DNA from 4 places in the Desulfosporosinus sp. FKA genome. Region 4 is predicted to be linked to each of the others. Evidence: riboswitches for the same ligand, from Rfam matches in the RefSeq annotation. Region 4 holds a riboswitch; each other region holds the start of a gene.
The links. Region 4 has a riboswitch for cyclic di-AMP ahead of B5771_RS07555 (citrate/2-methylcitrate synthase). Riboswitches for the same ligand answer to the same signal wherever they lie in the genome.
Positions count from the first base shown of each region.

Region 1: linked by a shared signal. The riboswitch ahead of B5771_RS03380 (C40 family peptidase) and the one ahead of B5771_RS07555 (citrate/2-methylcitrate synthase) in region 4 are both predicted to bind cyclic di-AMP.
Region 2: linked by a shared signal. The riboswitch ahead of B5771_RS22920 (C40 family peptidase) and the one ahead of B5771_RS07555 (citrate/2-methylcitrate synthase) in region 4 are both predicted to bind cyclic di-AMP.
Region 3: linked by a shared signal. The riboswitch ahead of B5771_RS04365 (C40 family peptidase) and the one ahead of B5771_RS07555 (citrate/2-methylcitrate synthase) in region 4 are both predicted to bind cyclic di-AMP.

Region 1 covers NZ_NAHZ01000014.1:78,672-83,941, reverse strand. The annotation lists gene uvrC (excinuclease ABC subunit UvrC) at 1-695, shown strand, start outside; gene B5771_RS03380 (C40 family peptidase) at 930-1,646, opposite strand; cyclic di-AMP (ydaO/yuaA leader) riboswitch at 1,650-1,785, opposite strand; gene B5771_RS03375 (PFL family protein) at 2,740-4,107, opposite strand; gene B5771_RS03370 (ACT domain-containing protein) at 4,152-4,445, opposite strand; gene B5771_RS03365 (iron-sulfur cluster assembly accessory protein) at 4,600-4,926, opposite strand; gene B5771_RS03360 (hypothetical protein) at 5,033-5,269, opposite strand.
Region 2 covers NZ_NAHZ01000034.1:351,543-356,812, reverse strand. The annotation lists gene B5771_RS22930 (zinc dependent phospholipase C family protein) at 1-414, opposite strand, end outside; gene B5771_RS22925 (ATP-binding protein) at 799-1,638, shown strand; gene B5771_RS22920 (C40 family peptidase) at 1,707-3,182, opposite strand; cyclic di-AMP (ydaO/yuaA leader) riboswitch at 3,187-3,324, opposite strand; gene B5771_RS22915 (hypothetical protein) at 3,536-3,841, shown strand; gene B5771_RS22910 (sigma-54 dependent transcriptional regulator) at 3,881-5,236, opposite strand; gene B5771_RS22905 (ATP-binding protein) at 5,242-5,270, opposite strand, start outside.
Region 3 covers NZ_NAHZ01000015.1:162,771-168,040, reverse strand. The annotation lists gene B5771_RS04380 (cell wall-binding repeat-containing protein) at 1-19, opposite strand, end outside; gene B5771_RS04375 (hypothetical protein) at 339-782, opposite strand; gene B5771_RS04370 (hypothetical protein) at 1,198-1,635, opposite strand; gene B5771_RS04365 (C40 family peptidase) at 2,107-2,913, opposite strand; cyclic di-AMP (ydaO/yuaA leader) riboswitch at 2,919-3,058, opposite strand; gene lgt (prolipoprotein diacylglyceryl transferase) at 4,198-4,968, opposite strand.
Region 4 covers NZ_NAHZ01000025.1:50,642-55,911, forward strand. The annotation lists gene B5771_RS07545 (rubredoxin) at 1-9, shown strand, start outside; gene B5771_RS07550 (ATP-binding protein) at 43-1,854, opposite strand; cyclic di-AMP (ydaO/yuaA leader) riboswitch at 2,162-2,308, shown strand; gene B5771_RS07555 (citrate/2-methylcitrate synthase) at 2,421-3,785, shown strand; gene B5771_RS24225 (hypothetical protein) at 3,948-4,100, shown strand; gene B5771_RS07560 (DMT family transporter) at 4,267-5,136, shown strand; gene B5771_RS07565 (IMP dehydrogenase) at 5,209-5,270, opposite strand, start outside.

The DNA of each region.
Region 1 (5,270 bases), on a different contig from region 4:
TTCTAAAGATACCCTCTCCGCACAGAATTGAGGCATTTGATATATCCAATACAGCTGGAACCCATTCTGTTGCCGGTATGGTTCAATTTATTGACGGTAAACCTCAACGTAAGGGGTATCGCAAATATAAAATACAACCTATGGAGATATCAGATGATACAGCCTCTATGAGTCAGGTTATACGCCGCCGCTACCATCGTCTTGTTTCCGAAAATGAACCTTTGCCTGACTTAATACTTGTTGACGGAGGCAAAGGCCAAATTAATGCAGCCTTAAAAGAATTAGAGGACCTTGGACTCACGATTCCTGTGGCAGGTATGGTAAAAAATGATCGCCATCAAACGAATGAACTTATGGATTGGGAGGGAAACCCCATCGCTTTAGCGAGAAATCATCCAACGTTTTTATTATTGGGGCGAATTCAAAATGAAGTTCATCGATTTGCGATTACGTTTCATCGTCAACAGCGCACAAAGAATATGACATTGTCTGCTCTTGACGGAATAACAGGAATAGGCCCTAAACGCAAACAGCATCTTTTGCAGCATTTTTCTTCCCTTGCTGAAATTCAACAGGCATCCGTGGAAGAACTTCAGTCTACAGGACTCCCCGAAAGTATTGCCCTCTCTATTTTTGATTACTTCCACCCAGCAGATGAACACAACCCTTTACAGGAGGAGAAATCTATTCCATGATTTTAAATTACAGAGTAGAATTATGCCGAAAATGTTACTACAAGCGCACACATCAATGTAACATATCTGATAACTATATAAGCAATACTAATTCATCTTTAACAGAATCAAGAACAAAATCAAGCGGCGAATGTCTTCAATATAGGCCCGTCCCGTGGATTCCCCGTTGTTAGATTGGGCATAAAAACAACAGCGATCTCTCGCTGTTGTTTTTATGAATCCTTAATAACGTGTCTAATTGATTCGACGGGCACCCAAATAACGGCTTGCGTAATAGTTATCACTCAGACTTGTAACCCGAATCCCTTTATTCGAAGCATGAACAAAGCGTCCTCCTCCAATATAAATACCCACGTGAGATGCTCCTGAAGCGTAGGTGGAGAAAAATACTAAGTCACCTGCCTGTAGCTGCCCTCGACTGATACCGGTTCCAGTTCTAAATTGCTCTGCGGCAGTTCTCGGCAATGAAGTGTTCGAGGCTCGATAGACATATTGAGTAAACCCTGAACAATCAAAGCCGTTTCGACTTGTCCCCCCAAAACGATAGGGAACACCCTGCAGGCTTAGAGCATTATTGATTAATTGAGAGGTAACCGAACGCGATACTTGTTTTTGGGACGCAGCAGCGACTTGAATAGCTTTTGATCGTTCCGCTGGCACCGGGACAACTCTTGATTGCAGTTTATCAGCCGATTTTGTTACGTTATTTGGTGTACTTGAAGCCGATAAAACGGGTGTTGAATCGTTACTATCCTGAGATGAGGTCAGGGAAGCAGTGCGCCACTGCAACTGTGTGCGAACGATGTTAGTATAGGGTCCAGTCGGAATGGAAATCAAAGTTGTCTTGGCTGCAATTTTACCCGCCGCCGGAACTGACAAACTGCCAGCCAACATTAAACCTGCCAGGACTGTGCTTCCTAACCACATCCGTCCAGATGAGGAAATTAGCAATGAGAGTCCACCTTTCATTTGCTTACGAGGTTAGTTGACGGATTCGGGCTAAAGGTGTAAGCCCTACACGAGAAATCGTGATTCACCCCAAGAAAATCCCCCGCTCCTAACATAAGTTCGGATTCAGCATTTTATATTAGTCTATTTGCCTATATTAGGCTATTCGCCAGTATGTCTAAAAATCCCTGCAATAATTCATGGAATTATTATCCACTATCAGACTCCATGCCGCTAGGCAGCACCACTGATGGATAAAAATTGTGTCCATACTGTTTCTATGACTGGCGAAGACAGGTCGAGATAGTAGGACAAATAAAAACCGCCTCTCAATTTGAGAGACGGACTTTATTTGGACAATAGGAGGCTAAAGAGTCAATATTGAGGCTTAGGTCAAGTAGGTTTTCCCACTAAGTTCCTTCGGTTTCCCTAAAGGCGATTTCTCCTTTTCCCCAGCCTGGGATGTCGCCATCACCAGAACTTGATCACCACTTAGTCCTCACTTCAATCCTCTTTAGTTAACGTTCTAGAAGTTTCCTTAACACTCCTAGACAATCTAGCCTCTTTTGCAGAAAAGCATTTCCGGCAGTTTGAAAAGCATCGGCCAACACCCTCCAAACCTCTTAAAGCCTTCCCAACTTTTCCACCTCAAGGCAGGCTACACTGCACTAAGTTCCTTCCTAATGCAGGTTCTACCCTAAGCCATAGCTATAAAAGCCACGCACTTAGGCCTCCACGGAAAAGGGTAGCGCCCGCATGCCATTGCGGATCCCCCTCATTCCTTAACTCCCAGCAACAGCCCTCGACTGGGCGTCGAAAGCCACCACCAGGAACTTCATCGGTATGCCCTCGGCGGATTATTAGGCCCGCCTTCGATTGCCAATCGTGCACTAGAATAACGCTCCATAGCCCAAAGCAAAATTAATTGTTGTGATTACATTGCCTATTTTACCTGATTATCATAACTTTGTAAAAAACCTTTTTGCCATTTATACCGTCGCTTGATAAAGTAAAAAGATAATTAAAGATTCTTTTGTCATCTAATCTAAGTTTTTCTGACAAAATCAGTTATTTACACACCAAAAAGGCAAAACTATCAGTTGGATAAACTTGTAATTGGGGCAGGTATTCTGCCGCCGCGATTAATAAAGGTTTTTGAGGAAAATGGATGAACATTCATGACCGGAGCTCCACCCAATAGCCCTCCAAATTCCACACGTTCCCCAGCTTTTTTACCAATGGCAGGAATAATTCTGACAGCAGTTGTTTTTTTATTAATCATCCCAATGGCAGCTTCATCAGCGATAATTGCCGAGATAGTTTCAGAACTCACATCCCCTGGCACGGCAATCATATCTAATCCAACAGAACAGACACAGGTCATGGCTTCTAGTTTATCCAGATCCAGAGCCCCAACCTCCACAGCTTTAACCATTCCAGCGTCCTCTGAGACAGGGATAAATGCGCCGCTTAAGCCTCCCACATGAGATGAAGCCATAGCGCCGCCTTTTTTAACCGCATCATTTAACATGGCTAAAGCAGCCGTCGTTCCATGCGTTCCACAACGTTCAAGGCCCATATTTTCCAAAATCTCTGCCACACTATCCCCAATAGCTGGTGTTGGAGCCAAGGACAAATCAACAATTCCAAAGGGAACTTGTAAAGCTTTCGATGCTGCTCGACCAATCAGTTCGCCCATTCGTGTAATTTTAAAAGCAGTCTGTTTAATAAGATTGGAGAGTTCCCCAAAATCTGCATCAGGAAATTCCTTAACAACTTTTGCCACAACGCCCGGACCGCTTACCCCAACATTGATCACGCAATCTGGTTCGCCAACACCGTGAAATGCCCCTGCCATGAAAGGATTATCTTCCGGAGCATTACAGAAGACAACAAGTTTGGCTGCACCAATTCCATCTTGAGCAGAAGTTTTTTGAGCGCAATTTAAGATAACTTCTCCCATTCGTTTGACTGCATCCATATTTATTCCGGCTTTAGTCGTTCCGATATTAACCGAAGAACATACAAAATTTGTTTCACTCAAAGCCTGAGGAATAGCATCAATTAAAGCTAAGTCTCCCTCTGTAAATCCCTTCTGCACTAGAGCAGAAAACCCACCAATGAAATTTATTCCCAACGTCTTGGCAGCTCGATCCAAGGCCTTGGCAATTCTCACCATTCCTTCCGAGGATAAATGAGCTGCCGCGATAGCTATGGGTGTAACTGAAACACGTTTGTTGATTATGGGAATTCCATAACGAGATGAAATTTGTTCTCCCACCGTCACTAAGCGACTTGCTTTTTTAGTAACCTTATCATATATTTTTCGTTCTAAACTATTTATATCCTCTGTCACACAATCCAACAAACTAATTCCCATCGTAATAGTTCTAATATCAAGATTTTCTTCATGAATCATCTTGATAGTTTGTTGAATTTCTTCACGAGCAAATGTAATCGTCATAAACGATTTCCCTCCACAATTACCTTCTTTAAAATTCTTTTGTGCTAAATGCGATGCATATAGGTAAATATATCCTCGTGCTGAACTTTTACTTGTAACCCTTTATTGAGTCCCTCTTGTTCAAGACTATTGGCTAATTCAACTAATTCCAACGTTGCCGATTTTAAATCGACTACCATGATCATTGTAAAAAATTCCTTAAGGATTGTCTGACTAATATCTAAAATATTCACGTTATATTCAGCAAGTTTCGTTGCAACCCAAGCGATGATACCAATCTGATCCCTGCCGATAACCGTAATTATGGCACGTCCAGACTCTTCGCGAATCATTGTCATAAGTGTTTTCCTCCCTCTATTACTTTAATAGGCTTTCCGGACAGACTTACATAATTATTTTAGCGTAACAATCGTTCATCAATTTCCAAGATAAATGCCGAGAACCGATTATGCTAAAAGAGAGCCCCCGAGAGCTCTCTTTGAAAAACACATATCAGGAACAACCGCCGCCGCAGCTTCCACAACCGTCACTGCTAGGGTTGGCTGTGCGGATTTCGAATCCTCCGCCTTGCTTAGAATCAATGAAATCAATTGTAGCACCCTCTAAATAAGAGGAAAGTTTCTTGTCGGTGAGTATTGATACGCCGTAACCTTCATCAAGTATGTCATCTGTTGTCTTTGACTCATCCAGAGTCATGCCGAAATTCGGCCCACCTCAACCAACACCTGCTAAATAAAGTCTAAGAAATGCATTTTCTTTATTTTGACTTTTAAGCACTTCTTTAACTTTTTGAGCTGCGAGTTCTGTAATCTCTACCATAAATCTCACTCCTTTTTTTCTCGCTAGTCCTAAATATACCATATTTTTAGCGTTTGACCAAGGGAAATTAAAATAAAACCGAAAGGCATAAGATACAATCGAAAACCTAGACTTCTTCCCCGCTTCCGGACGCACGAAAATCCTTTAAAAATTGTCGTACTTCGACTTCCAAGCTTTCTGGAAGGTCCTGCGTAATAGCTTGCCAATGTTTTACTTCAAAGTTTAATTTCTGGGCCCAATCTCCTTCAGGCCAAGAAATAAACGTTTTTTGTTCTGACAACGTGTAAGTTTTTAGAACAGCTATAAACCCTATGAGAAGTAAAACACGCCAAAACCAACGCATT
Region 2 (5,270 bases), on a different contig from region 4:
ATGATGGGGTACACACATATCTTGTACTAAGTGCAAGGCCGCTCCAAGATAGAACATTCCTTTGACCATTTCTTTAGAAAAGAGGGACATGGCTTTGTTGAAATAATATTGACACTCAGCGCTTGCATCTGGCCATTGGACGCGGTTTTGATCGCTGTTCCAATTATAATAATGACAAACATTTTTCCAGCCACGGTCTGCCCATAACAGTCCTTTTTTAAGATATGTATGATAGTCCTTGAAAAAGTTGGCTGCTCTGGACTTGTTGTCTTGTTCTAAGAGGCGGTAAGCTTGTTCTAAGCTATAGATGTGAGGAAGGCCCGGAGAATTAAGTAAATACTGCAAAGGTCCTACAGGGGCTAAGATCATTTTGGTCATTTTCCCCAGAGTGTATGTATATACACTGACGTTCATGAGTTTATCACCTCTTCATTTTACTCTTCCCAGAAAGGCTTTGCTGAGTTAACTCCTTTTAGATTCGAACTATCTTTAGCTTCAACCTTATTCTAAAGCATGAACGTAAAAGACGTATTGTCAATCTGTTAAAATAAAGTAAAAAAGATTGCCAGAGCGAATAGGACGTTCTGGCAATCGAAATTTAGCAGCCGTTTTTATTTTCTTGTAAATGATAAATTTAATAATAAAAAAACAATTCTTGAAGGATTTTCCTTTTTGTTCTCGAAATAATATAACGATCAGTTATTTTATCCTAACTCGCTAATAAGACTTTGAGTGACTAGAAAATCAGATAGATATAAATATCAGATGATTATGAATTATCGGAGGATTTTAATATCTATGGCTGCAACGTTTCGAACAATTAAAGATTGGGAAGAATTTGTTGATTCTAAAAAAGAGATAATTCAGCTTAGGGAAGAACGAGTTAATCTTCAATCAGAGGTCTTTTCGCTAAAAAAATCCCTAAAAAAAGAAATTGAGAATAGAGAATACCTCGAAGGTGAAATAGCAAAACTGGGGCGTTTAAATATTATAGGTCAGTTGGCGGCAGGTCTTGGACACGAAATTCGAAATCCTATGACAACTATTCGAGGGTTTCTTCAAATGTTACAGAGTAAAACAGATTTACTTGTCTTTCAAAACTATTTTGAATTAATGATCGAGGAGTTGGATAGGGCCAATCTAATTATTACAAATTTCTTATCTCTTGCCAAAAATAAACCGACTGAAATTAAACGCATGAATCTCAACAAGTTGCTGGAAAACCTATTTCCGTTATTAATTGCTGATGCTTATAGTCAAGATAAGAAGTGTATTTTTCAACCGGGTAAAATTAAGGAAATTGATATTGATTCTAATGAAATTACACAACTAGTCTTAAACTTGGCCCGAAACGGTCTTGAAGCAATGCAGCCCAATGGCTGTCTTACGATTGAAACCTTTATGGAAGATGATAGTGTTGTCCTTAGTGTAAAGGATGAAGGAAAAGGAATTGATGAAGAGAATCTTAAAAAGCTTGGCGATCCTTTCTTTACTACCAAAGAAAACGGAACCGGCTTGGGTCTGCCCATGTGCTTCACAATTGCCAGCAGATATCATGCTCATATAGACGTTGATACTGGTCCAGACGGAACTACTTTTTTTGTTCGTTTTCCCAGACCTTGTGATGAGATTGAATAATTTCTTTCCCGAAAAATGAAAGGGGGCTGTGTTTTCTCACAGCCCCCTTTTAAGCGGGATTACCGTTACTAATTATACCTGCGCGCTCCTAAATAACGGGAAGCGTAAAAACTGTCACTGAGACTGGAGACTTCAATACCACTGTTAGGGTTACTGGCATGAATAAATCGTCCCCCCCCCATATAAATGCCTACGTGAGATGCACCACTAGTATATGTCGTGAAAAACACTAAATCACCAGGCTGAAGGTCATTTTTGCTGACAGAACGTCCTGAAGCAAATTGAGCATAGGAAGTACGCGGCAGGGATATTCCGGAATTAGCATAAACATATTTTGTAAAGCCCGAACAGTCGAAACCACTGCGAGTGGTTCCACCGAAAACATAGGGCGTACCCTGTAAGCTAAGAGCTCGACCCACAATGGAGGAATTATTACTGCTTCCTCTGGAAATACCATAGGCAACCGTCACATTGCCAGGTCCTTTAGCAATGACTTGATTTACAGGATTTTGAGTGATTTTTTCAGCTAATACTTTTTTAGTTACGTCGATACCATTTTTACGCACATAGGAATAAGTAACTAATTTTGCGCCATTACTTCCTTGGGTTACAATTTTTGAATTGTCAAAGGCCAAACTCGGATCAATTTTCGTTACAACATCGTAGGGTACAGTTTCCGACCCTGAATAAGTTCCTTTACTAACAACGGTAAGATAAGGTGTGGAATCAACAAGCTTTATAGTTTCACCGGGTTTCAGCATGGTATTTTTAGTTGACCCCGGATTACCCGCTAATACATCATCGGTTAACATATCGTTTTTGCGGGCGATAAGCCACCAGGAATCATTAGGCTGAACGGTATAGTTTTTCGTCGTTATCTTGCCATCCATCAATACCTTAAAAGCTTGATCAGCTGATTTTACTTGATCCGGGGAGACTTCAGCTTTTTTGACACTAACATTCTCAGCAAAACTTATTGATTCGATCTTATTTTCAGAACTGGGTTTTGCATAATAATCTTGGTATTTTTTAAGAACCTGATTCACGTCTTCTTTATTTGGCAAAACAGCGACAACAGATCCATTTGCTTTTAAGCTATAACCATCAACATAACATGATATGTCATTTTTTAGTTTTTCTTCATTTAAAGAAGATTCCAGATAGACAGCTGGACTAATCCTGACGTTCTCATAAGTTATAACGTCGTGAGTTTTGGCAACTACACCATAAGGTTTGCCTTCCTGTTGCAAAACTGTTTTTACAAGGTTTTCAGCTGTCGCTGAATTTTTTGCCAGGCCAATCTGATGACCGTTAACAAGAACTGCTGCCGCAGAAGTCGTCGTTGTAAGATTGTAGGTGACCCCACCTATTAAAATGAGAGAAACCGATAAGGTAACGATAATTTTTGGCGATTTCCAAGAAATCCTTTGTAACGTATTGCGCGAAAACTGTTGGATAACTAGTTTTCTTTGAGTCCAATCGAAATGTTTGATTCGGCTAAGTACTTCGCCTTGAATCTGAGACAGTTTACGAGACCATTGCATATTTTTCACCTTTCACAATTGCCTACGAGGTTAGTTGACGGATTCGGGCAGGAAGGTGTAAGCCCTTCGCGTATTACACGCGATTAACCCCATAAATAAAATCCCCCGTTCTAGACGACTCTAGATTCGGCATTCTTTCTCCTTTCATTAAACATATCATTAATTATTCGACACTATATGCAAATGTCCTCTAAATTTATTTATGAAATACTTGTGAAGTTTTAAACTTACTCTAAAAAACTTGCTATTTCCCGTTTAAACGAGTGCAAACTCTAGGACTTAACGGGCATACTAACAGCAAAATAACTCTCAATATTTAGGGAACTGGAACTTTAATAAGGGGGGGGCGTGTTGTGTACAGACTTAATTCTATGCAGCAGAAAAAAGTCCTTGATTCTTTTCATAAAGTTGTGGACACGCGAAATCCAGAACTAATCGGTGAGGACTTATTTAATCATTTAAACCTAAACTGTAATTTTTCTTCCCATTTTACTCTGGAAGGGTTTCGAAATGCTTATAGCGGCGATCATTTTCAGGAGTTTTTAAATTACTTTGATCGCTGTTCTCCCCAAAGTCAATGGCTTAAAGCACCGGAAATTAGCCGAGAATTTGCAGAATTGAATCAGAAAATGGTTGATTACGGAAGTGATCATATCTAAAATAAGTCGCGGATAAGCCATTGGGAAAATTCAATGGCTTTAATTGTGGTCATATTTTATACCATATTTTTGTAGGCGATAAAGCAATGTCGGGCGGGTAATTCCTAAATATTTTGCTACCTTGGTCTGATTATAGTTGTGTTTTTCCAGAGCCTTAATGATAAGATGTTTCTCTAACTCTCCTAAAGAGAAACCACTTTCAGTAAGCTGTATCTCCGGCGTTGTCAATTCTTCGAGATGATTGAGCAACTCTTTAGGAAAATGCACCGATTGGATTTCCGAACCCTGACAAACAATAAGGGCTCTTTCAATAACATTTTGCAGCTCTCTGATGTTTCCGGGCCAGTTGTATTGGGTTAAGATTTTCATAGCTTCTGAAGAAATTTTTTTACTTTTAGTAGGGTCGAATTTTTCTAAAAAATGATTAACAAGAAGAGGAATATCCTCTTTTCGTGATCGAAGGGGAGGCATGACAATGCCCATGACATTTAAGCGATAGTAAAGATCTTCTCGAAAGGTTCCGCTGGATATAGCCGTGGCAAGGTCCCGATTCGTTGTGGCGATGACTCGAACATCGACGTGGATTGTTTCGATTCCGCCAACTCTTTGAAAACAGCGTTCTTGTAATACTCTTAACAACTTTGCTTGCATGTTAATAGGCATTTCTCCAATTTCATCAAGGAGGATTGATCCCTTATCGGCGACCTCAAAGCGCCCTTTTTTTCTGCTGGATGCGCCGGTAAAGGCCCCTTTCTCGTGGCCGAATAATTCACTTTCTAAGAGGTGTTCCGGAAGAGCGGCACAGTTTACTGCCACAAAGGGTTTGTCGAAACGATTGCTGGCTTTGTGAATTTCTAAAGCAGCAACTTCTTTTCCCGTTCCGCTTTCACCGGTAATCAGTACTGTTGTACCGGTTCTAGCAACCTGACGGATTAAGAGTGAAACTTCTTTCATCGGTTCACTCTGTCCAATAAGTTTACCGTATTGTTTTCCTAATTCCTGACGTAAAAAATCAACTTGATTTTCCAGATTGGAGAGATGAAGCGCTTGTTGAACCTGGACTTTGATTTTTTCGAGCTTGAACGGCTTTGTGATATAGTCCATAGCACCAATTTTCATCGCCTCTATGGCCGTATCAATAGTCCCATGGGCGGTAATCATGATGACAGGTACATTAGGGTATAAAGATTTTAGCTCTTTTAATACTTCGATGCCATCGAGATCAGGCATTTTTAAGTCTAAAATTACCAGCGAGGGTTCATTTTCTTTGGCCAATCGAATGCCCTCTAACCCCCTTGTGGCTGTCATCACCTGATATCCTTCATGGCTGAGTGCCCTCTCGAGGGCCCAGCACATTCTTTCCTCATCGTCAATGACCAGAATTTTTGGTGTCAAGAAGATCACTCCTGTCTTAGAATTTTAGGCAGTA
Region 3 (5,270 bases), on a different contig from region 4:
TTTGTTTTAATCCGTGCACCAATTCACCCCTCCTCTTCTTTTATTTTCTATATCTAGAGTTACCTCTAAATACCACTTTTAGCAAACAATAAAATCTTAAGTAGGAACAAACGCTTTCAAGTAAGTTGTGGTTATTATAAATACGTTGTAAATATAAATCTTTGAAATATTTACAAAATCGAGATTATACAAGGGGTATTGATTGAATCAAGAAAGTAGCCATGTTTGTAAATTGTGGTTGAACTATGTAATAACCTTTGGAAAAGTGCCGAGAATTTATTCTCAGCACTTTTTGTAGCATTCAAATACTTTAACCAATCATCATATAATCGCTTTAATTAGAAATTCATCATGGTACTTCCGGTATTAGCTCCCCCAATTCCGTTCATCATTGTATTACCCGAACTAGCAGCACTACTTCCACTCATCATATTCCCTTGAAATTGGCTCATGAATTGATTCATTTTGTTAAGGTTATCTTGTCCTATTTGAGCCTTAACGGCTGGGTCTGAATTCATGAGATCTTGCATTGACTTAACGTCTCCTGTTTGCATAGCTTTTTGCATTGCGGCTGAATTATGGAGATTTTGCATTGCTGATGAGTTCATTAATGTCTGATGTTGGGCTGGAGTAAAGGTTTGCTGCATGAAATTTTGCATTTGACCAACCCATCCATGGTCCTGTCCCTGAGTCGTTCCCGCCAAAGCCGGTAAAGCCATAAGCCCTACCGCCAATGTTGCAGTTCCTACGATTGTTGTAATTTTCTTAGTTAATTTTTTCATTGTAATTCCCCCTTATTTTTATTTGAATTTATTTAACTGCTTTTCTATGTTCTTAGTGTAGCTTTTGGATACGACTATCTCATGAAAAAGTTGTGAATTTCTCATGAAGAAAGGGATGCAACGAAATTATAAGTTTCGCTACATCCCAACCATAATCCAGCAATCCAATTTACCCAAAGTACTTGTTGTGTTGTAGTTCTCTAAGGGAAAGACTTAATTAATTAGGATCAAGCCCTCTCTCCCTAAACACAATCTCTATGACTTTGCGAGTTCCGAAACTCTCCTCTCTTGTCACGAAGAGCTCGTTAATATTAATATCTGCCTCTTTACGTGACCAATGGCAATGCGTATGTAAATAATTCAAAAAGCAGGATCCTTTCAATAAGTGACCCTGCTTTTTCATGACATCTAAAAGTTACTTTGAACCCATTGCTTCTTTTACTAAAGGCTGCAGGGCTGGATCTTTTACCATGGCCTCAAATGTTGCTTTCATTTTAGGATCAGCCATAATCTGCACCATTGGCTTAAACATCGATGGATTAGACATAATGCTTACCATGTTATCGAGATTTTGACTACTCCCCATAATCCCGATCATATTCTTTTGGACCTCACTGCTTTTCATAATATCGATCATCATCGGCGTTATTTGTGAAGACCCCATTACTTTTACCATGGACTGGCGTGTATCAGGTGAACTCAGAACATTTGCCATTTCTGTAGGATTGCTCGTCATATATTGAGTCATATTACTGGGGTTCATCACGCTATTTTGACTTCCACAACCAGCAAGACTTAACACTGTGATAGAACTTAGGGCAATAAACACTATAGTCTTGACTCTCTTATTCAAAATCGATCATCTCCAATCATTTTTGTACTTAATAACAATTACTGAGTTAAGAGCTATATAAATTTTAATAAGTAAGGTTAAAGAACTTAACAAATCAAATACGACTTAGCGGGCACCTCCTTAAAAAGGATTAATCATTATAGCTTTTAAATAGTTGAATATACGAATATCTCTATAATTCTCTTGTATTTCTACATAAATTCTTAAATTCCTTCTTATTTTGCAGGTTTATGGATATCATCACAATGTACTATTATTTACATATGTAGGAGCTATTCTTACAGGTTAATAATTCCAGGAACGATAACTTGGATTACATGTGTTCTATGATTTTTAAATTAAGTATTCTATTTTAAAGGAAAAGGAAATGGCTAAGACTGTAATCCTAATACCATTTCCTTTTTATTGTTACCTTGTTTACTATAGGTACAGTCATTTAAAGGTTAATCTCTTAGTCAATATAGCGCAAAGTTAAAGGATTCGACGCGCACCAAGGTAATGTTTTGACCAATAACTTTCCGACAAATTATGAATACCTACACCATCACTAGATGCTCCGACTGTTTGTCCTCCACCAATATAAATTCGTACATCAGTAGCTCCAGGAGCATAGGTTTGAAAAAACACAAGATCTCCTGGTCTTAGATTATTACGACTTACCGTTGAGCCTAGTTTGTATTGTTCGGCAGCAGTTCGTGGAAGTGAAATTCCGGAGGCCCTAAATACATGTTGGACAAACCCTGAACAATCAAATCCTTTTATACTCGTTCCGCCCCAGAGATATGGAATACCTTGTAAACTTAATGCATGACTTATAAGCTTATCTACGTATAAACTGCCCCTCGATACTTGGGGCATCGAAGCTTGTTTAGGTTTGATATTAGAAACCTTCTGTGCAGAAGTGCTTTTTTTCTTGGTATCCTTATTTATCGGAGGTACTCTTAATGTCTTTACTAAGGCCGGTGTTTTGCTAACAACAGGCGTTATCGATTCTTTTTGGTTAGAAATAATTTTACTAGTTATTTGAGGTTCATTCATGTTAGACTCGATTGAACTTGTCCAATGAAAGGCTACACGTATTGCTTGAGAATATGCTTTTGATTGAGAAACTACTACAGGGGAATTTTTGTATACGGTACTTGGTAGCTTAGTAACCATAGGGGTAACTTTGGAATTTAAAACCGCCGCTTGAGAAGGGGCAATCCCCACTAAACTATTTGTCAAAAGAACACCACTAAGGGCAACCCTAGTAAACCACTTTTTCTGGAGAATAAACAATGACTGGCTCCACCTTTCATAGCTTACGAGGTTAGTTGTCGGATTCGGGTAAAAAGGTGTAAACCCTACATGTTCAAAACATGATTCACCCCATATGAAATCCCCCGTTCCAAGCATTTATGCTCAGATTCAGCACTTCAATTTTTAAATATTAGTATTTAGCTTTGCGGATATTGTCTTATAGAAGTCCTCCTTTCTTATCTCGTAATGCTAAATCCCATTCATCTTGAAACATCGTAATTATACTCTAGTACTATGAATTTCCTATGAACGAACGTATTTTCCGATATTGAACATCTTCTTAGAACATACTCTTATTTGCTGGCTTATGATTTCCCTAAATACGAAGAAGGTGAAAGCGAATGGTTGTTTCGCCTGATCTCTCAAACTTATCCTTTATCATGCAAAACGGAGTTATTTTTCTTAGTTTATCGCCCAACCCGTGCAAAGGTTCAGATGGCCCTAGGGTTAATATTTTTAAAATTATTATAGAGTAAGAAGCAATTGACGTATAGAAATTTCAGGATGCAGCTTAATTCCTTTAGTTCAAAAATAATAAGTCCCCCTGTAGCTTCATCATACATCGAAAAATTACTTTGAAATTTTTTTCACTTTTTATCGTAGCATCTATATTAAGATGATACATTTGGGTACCGGGTAGATTCAAAATCCTGAATTGATTATCGAGATATTGCCCACGTAAAATTTTGAACTAATTTTATATCGGGCGCACCATCCATAATGTTTGGAACATCCAGGCCAATCCAATAGACGCTCTTAAACTCGGGCAGCTTATCATAGAATTGAATAGTAACATGATTCCCTTGATAGACTTGGATCATTGGTCCCGGTGAATTCAATTATATCCCCAATCATTAGTGCCGAGTCCGGGTAGAATTCCTCTGTATTTTTCATTTATGCTGTTACCTTCCTTATCTGTATCTGTCATTTTAGTGATCTGTTTAAGAACTACTGTTTTCCTCGAAATTTATAGATTTTTTTGTAACAGGGTGGTCCTTGTGATTTTCCTGGTCATGATGAGGATCCCCATGTTGGCCGCCGCAGCACCCCCCCATACCTTTCCTATGCATTAAGATCATCATCCCAAATATTAATAAATACCAACCATATTGGTTTAAGAACAGCCACATAAAACATCATCCTTTCTTTGAAATTGAAAAGTCTCCACTAAGACAATTGGTTAGTGTTAGCAAATTTCTTTGCTTCTAATGGAGTAATCTTAAAAAGCGGATTCTTTAGTTAGCTGAATGAATGAATTCACTCTTAGTCTGTATTCCTATATGATAAAACAATCGCAGAAATAAGAGCGATGACGATCATCCCTATACTACTCCATTGAGCCGAAGTCCAATGGAATAAATAACGTGCACCATCCCCTCGGAAAAATTCTAAGCCGAATCGTCCTAATGAATATAGAATAATGTAGATTAAAAAAAGAATACCCCTCGGCCATTTGCGCCAATGTGAAAGAATTATGATTAAGGCAAATACAATCAAATCCCATTGTCCTTCCCAAACCTCTGCAGGCCATAGGGGTTGACTTCCATAAGCAGCATAAGCAGTGGTACCAGGAGGATAGACTAGACCAAAACCTGAGTTTGTCGGTCTACCGAAGGCGTCGCCATTGAGGAAGCATGCTATTCGCCCAATTGCCTGTCCTATAATAATACCGGGGGTTGCAATATCTGCCATTTTCCAGAAATTAAGCTGATGTTTACGTGTATAAATCCACCCAACCATAAAAGCTCCTAGCAAAGCCCCCTGAATTGCCAGGCCACCATGCCAAATCTTCAAAATCTCGGCAGGATGTAGGTAATAATATCCCCATTCATAAAATAAGACTTGCCAAAAACGTGCTCCAATCACAGCTCCAATCACGGCATAGACTACTAAATCCAAAAGATGCCGACGATATTCTTTTTCAGAAGAAGCTAGTGAATAAGCGACCCCTAAGGCTATACTTATTGCAAAAGCAACTACGACACCATAGGATCTTAAAGAATATCCCCCGATGCTGAATAAAGTTTGTAGCAAATTCGACGCTCCTTCCTACTTTAGTATCAATAGATATACCTATTATCCATTTTGCTTTTTCAGTTTTTCCTCCTTTAATTACCCTAGGAATAATTTTCGCGTTAACTTGTCTTCATGTCCTGAGTATAGTAGAACAATTCGATTTTGATGTGAATTAGTTGTGAATTTCTAACGAATAAAAAACTTTGCAAATTAATGGGCGTTCTTAGCTCTTTTGACTAAACTTAGTAGCAATAGGAATGTTTCCGGTATTTCTCCACCTTTTTCCCTTCTTCAATACCTTGCAGGCTTAAGCACAGTTG
Region 4 (5,270 bases):
CCTGTGTAAAGTTTAAGACTAGAGCTCTTATTTTTCTCATCACTAAGAGGGTATTTCCTTTAGGTTGGGATCCTTAAAACGCACAATAAATTTCGTGCCGGAAGGAGAAGTTATCACCTCAATTTTAGCATTATGTCTTTCGGCAATATTGAAACACGTAGACAGGCCAATCCCCGTTCCGCCTTTTTTCGTTGTTTGAAAAGGAGTACCCAAACGTTCCAGAATCTCCTGACTGATGCCAGAGCCTTGGTCTTCTACCTCCAGAACAATACTATCTTTGGTTTGATAGGTCCTTAAATTTAGAGTTCCCTTAGGGCTCATTGCTTCAAGGCCATTCCTTGTGAGATTAAGGACGAGTTGTCTCATTTCGCGTTCATCCAACATGAGTTCAGGGACATTCTCAGCCTCAAGGACGACAAGTTTATTTTGATTGGTTGCATCAGCCATAATTAAGGGGTATAAAGAATCCACTAAGTTATTGAGTTTGACTGGTGTCCGTAATTTGGCATTAATTTTAGCAACAGATAAAAATTCATTAAGAATGCCGTTAGCCCGATCTAACTCGCTGATCATAAGGTCAAAATACTCAGCGTTTTCCTGAGAAATGTTTTTGCTTTTTAAGAGTTGCAAAAAGCCGCGAACGGTTGTCATGGGATTTCTTACTTCATGGGCAATACTTGTTGCCAGCTCACCAACGAGGTTCAATCGATCTAAACGGCCTATTTCTTCTTCAGCAAGTTTGCGTTTGGTAATATCCAGGAGCTGCATTAGAAATAACTGAGTTCCGTCAAAATCCTCAAAAGGAAGCTGATATACTTCGTAAATAACATCTTTGATAATGCACTGCCATTGTAGGGGGCTGGAGGTTTGGGTTTCCGACTCCATATTACAGTCCTTACAAGGACGATTTCTATTAAAAAGGAGTTCAAAACATTTTTTATTACCAGGTTCGCCCTGAATCTCCTTAAACTTATGATTAGCAAAAACAACGTTTCCTTCAGAGGTACGTAGATAAACTAAACCGGGAAGCCCAGCTAAAATAGCGTGCAGACGTTTTTGCTCATCTGCCAGGGATTTCTCCAAGCACTTCTGATCGGAAATATCTCGAAAGTAGACAGAGAGACCTTCCGGAGAAGGGTAAACGTTAACTCTAACCCAGCCGCATGAAAGTACTGAGAAAGCCTCAAAATAGATATGTTTTTGGGTAAGTTTAGCCTCTGTAAATTTTAGGAAGTACAGATCATCTGATTCTGGGAATATATCCCAGTAATATTTCCCCAGAATTTTTTCTTTTTTTGACGATAAGAAAAGTTGGGCAGCTGAACCGTTGACATAAACAAACTTCCAGGAATTATCGAGAACATAAAAGTAATCGGATATATTGTGAAAGATGCTGTGGATTCTGATATCCGGTTTATCAGCAGCCTTATTGTCAGGAATTATTCCGTCAGCAGTCGGGCAAGCAATCGCATAAAAAACTTCCTCCGTAGGAATGGGGATCAGCATCCAGGAAAATTGCTGATAGGTTCCGTTAGAAAGACAGTAGCGATTCGTTAAACCATGAATTCTCTTTCCCTTCATCGCTTCTGTGATTGCTTGGATTGAAGACTTTTGGTCATCAGGATGAACATATTTCCGGATGATCTCTGCCGCTGTTAGATCTTTTATGGTTTTTTGGGTAATTCCAAGAAGTATTGGCAAAACTGGATTGCTGTACTGGGTCCGTCCATCTAAGGAATTAATGATAAAGACATAATTGAAATTTAAGAAGACCTTTTTTAGCTTAAGAAGTTCCTTTAAGGAAACCTCTGGAATATTTGTATCCAAAGCTAACTCCTTTTCTGCATCTATCATATCTAATGCCCTTATAACTCTAATACGTACTAATCAGTGAATTCGTTCAGCTAAAGCTGGATGAATAGTAGTTCCACAAATTAGCCTTAATCCCTTTTTAATAACAATTACTTAATATATACAATAATATATACTAAGTATAAATTATTGTATATATTATTGCTTGAGATATCCCCAGGGCCGGAGGTTAGTATCAATACAGCTCTATTTTATATAATTGATTATAATCTATAAATGTGATATAATATATTCCAATAAATGTATTTCGCAACATGGTTAAAACGATGATCATTAAAGATCATCTAAATATCCTAAATCGCTTAATTCTTTTTTAGAAGCGGGGGAACCATTTATCTGGGGTGAATCCTCCACAGGAATTTTTTCCTGTGGGAGGTAGGGTTACTTTCGACCCGAATCCGTCAGCTAACTTCGTAAGCGTTGAAAGGGAAGAACGATAGGCTAGGCTCTTATTGCCCCGCCTGATTATTCTTTTACTTTTTCGACTTAGCTGACCCCAGACATTGTGTCTGGGGTTTTATTTTATTTTATTTGAGGGAGGCTAAATGATGCTGAATTACGAACTAACCGAAGGGAAAACGCTTGTCACTTTGAGCAAGACTGCCGAAAAGAACAGTTTGATAAATCCTGAATTATACAGCAGATACCAAGTCAAACGGGGGCTCAGGGATCTTGACGGTAGAGGTGTCCTTGTCGGTCTGACAGAAATTGGTGAAGTACACTCCTATATCCTGGACGAAGGTGAAATTATCCAAGTTCCAGGCCGATTACTTTATCGTGGCTATGATATTTCCGATTTGGTCAATGGATTCACACGAGATGGCCGATTCGGCTTCGAAGAGACTGCCTTTTTATTGCTTTTTGGCCATCTCCCTGATCAGAAAGGTCTAGAGGATTTCAAACAAATTTTGGCTGGTTATCAGAAGCTGCCAGAAGATTTTGCCCGCGATTTTATTTTGAAGTCCTCCAGCAAAGACATTATGAATGCTCTTGCCAGAAGTGTCCTTGCCTTATATTCTTTTGACGATAACCCTGACGATCCTTCCATCAGCAATGTTTTAAAACAATGCTTGCTGCTGATAGCCTGTTTTCCATCCTTAGCGGTGTATGCTTATCACGCTTTATCCCATTACTACAGCAATCAAAGTCTCTTTATTCACAGCCCGCGTCCGGAGTTAAGCACAGCCGAGAACATTCTGACAATGCTGAGACCGGACAGTAAGTACACCAAACTTGAAGCTGCGCTCCTGGATCTCGCTTTGGTGCTGCATGCTGAACATGGCGGGGGAAATAATTCGACCTTTGTTACTCATGTCGTAACTTCTACCGGCACAGATACTTATTCGGCGATGTCGGCAGCTATAGGTGCTCTTAAAGGGCCGCGGCATGGCGGAGCTAATATTAAAGTAATTAAAATGTTTGAAGATATGAAGAATCAGCTCAAGGATTGGAATGATGATGAAGAAATTGAGCAATATCTAACTCGGATTTTGACAAAAGATGCCTTTGACCGGTCTGGCTTGATCTATGGGATAGGCCACGCTGTTTACTCCATTTCAGATCCGAGAGCCGTTATTCTTAAGGATTATGCAGCCAAACTAGCTCAGGAAAAGGGACTGGATGATGAATTTAAACTCTACGCATCGGTAGAAAGGTTAGCTCCTCAAGTAATCGCTAAGTTTAATAGGATGTATAAAACAGTCAGTGCCAATATCGATTTTTACTCCGGATTCGTTTATAAAATGCTTAATATCCCTGTTGAAATGTATACACCCATGTTTGCTATTGCTCGAATCGCAGGCTGGAGTGCCCATCGTATTGAGGAAATTGTTAATGCCGGAAAAATTATCCGTCCGGCTTATAAAAGTGTGGCGCGACGACAAAAGTATCTGGATTTGATTGAAAGAAATTAGTCCTTCTAAATTATAGAAGTCATTCTCATTATTCAGGACTAAATGAGCATTAAGCTTAAGGCAAGAGCTTTGGCAGCGGTGTAATCACCGGTGCCTTTTTTATGTGTAAAGGTTTTTTAGTCTAGGAGAAGTCTTTGAGAGTAAGTAAAAGAGAGGCAAGGTATGGGAAACGCTCCACTTGTAGGGGTGGGAGTTTTACGATTGGATAAAACGGGAGTGAACTCGCTTACGCTAAAGCTGAACATCGGGGCTTCAGATACAATAATGTCCGGTGGACATTATTGCCGAGCCGCCTCTCTCAATAGGAATACTTAGCGGCGAAGGAGGACTCTACCCCACCTGAAGTTAACGAAGGATCAACACCCACCACTTATAGAAGTGAGGGTCTTAAAAACTGGATAAAAAGGTATCCGCTGAAAAAGAGAGAATAGTATAGATTCAGCAGCTTGACATAAAGAGATCAGACAGGGGTGGAACGTTGATGGGAAAATTAAAAATTCTGACAACCATGTTGATATTCGGCAGTATCGGGGTCTTTGTCCGCAATATTGCTTTGCCTTCCAGTGAGATCGCCTTTCTTAGAGGAATTATTGGCAGCGCCTTTTTGATTTTGACAAGTATTCTTGTTAAACAAAGGCCATCCTTTAAGGCGATTAAACAAAATGGGTTACTTTTAGTCTTATCAGGTGCCGCCATCGGATGTAATTGGATTTTCTTGTTTCAAGCCTATAAATACACGACCATATCCAATGCAACTTTAAGTTATTATTTTGCTCCGATATTTGTCATGATAATGGCTCCCTTTCTCCTTAAGGAACGATTAACATTCACTAAGGTCGGATGCATTATTATTGCCATGGCCGGATTGTTTCTAATCAACCTGGGAGGCGGCGATACAGGCAGTGGTAGTAATCATTTTCTCGGTATAGCATATGGCCTTTCAGCAGCAGTACTCTATGCGGGTGTCATCATCATGAATAAATTTATTAAAAACCTAACAGGGTTTGAGACTACCCTTGTGCAATTGATGGTATCAAGCTTGGTGCTCCTGCCCTATATTGTTTTGGGTGATACAGTAGACTTTTCTGGGTTAACCTTACGCTCAATGGTTTTCATCCTTATTCTAGGTATTCTTCATACAGGGATTGCTTACTTCTTATATTTCACAGCGATCAAAGAATTAAAAGGACAGACTATCGCCGCATTAAGCTATATTGACCCCATCACGGCAGTGATCATCTCGGCTGTCTTTCTGGGAGAAAAAATGAGTCCTATGCAAATCATGGGTGGTGTTTTGATCCTAGGTTCTACCTTTTTAAGTGAGAGGTTGGAAATAAGGTCGCAAAGCTAAAACAAAAGACCAGGACTTGAACCTGGTCTTTTGTTTTAGTGATCTTTTGAGTTTTCTCCAAGAAAAGAAGCATTAATAATTGTTCTCTTTTAGGATTACATCATGGGCGCCGCCTTCAATAATACTTGTGGAGG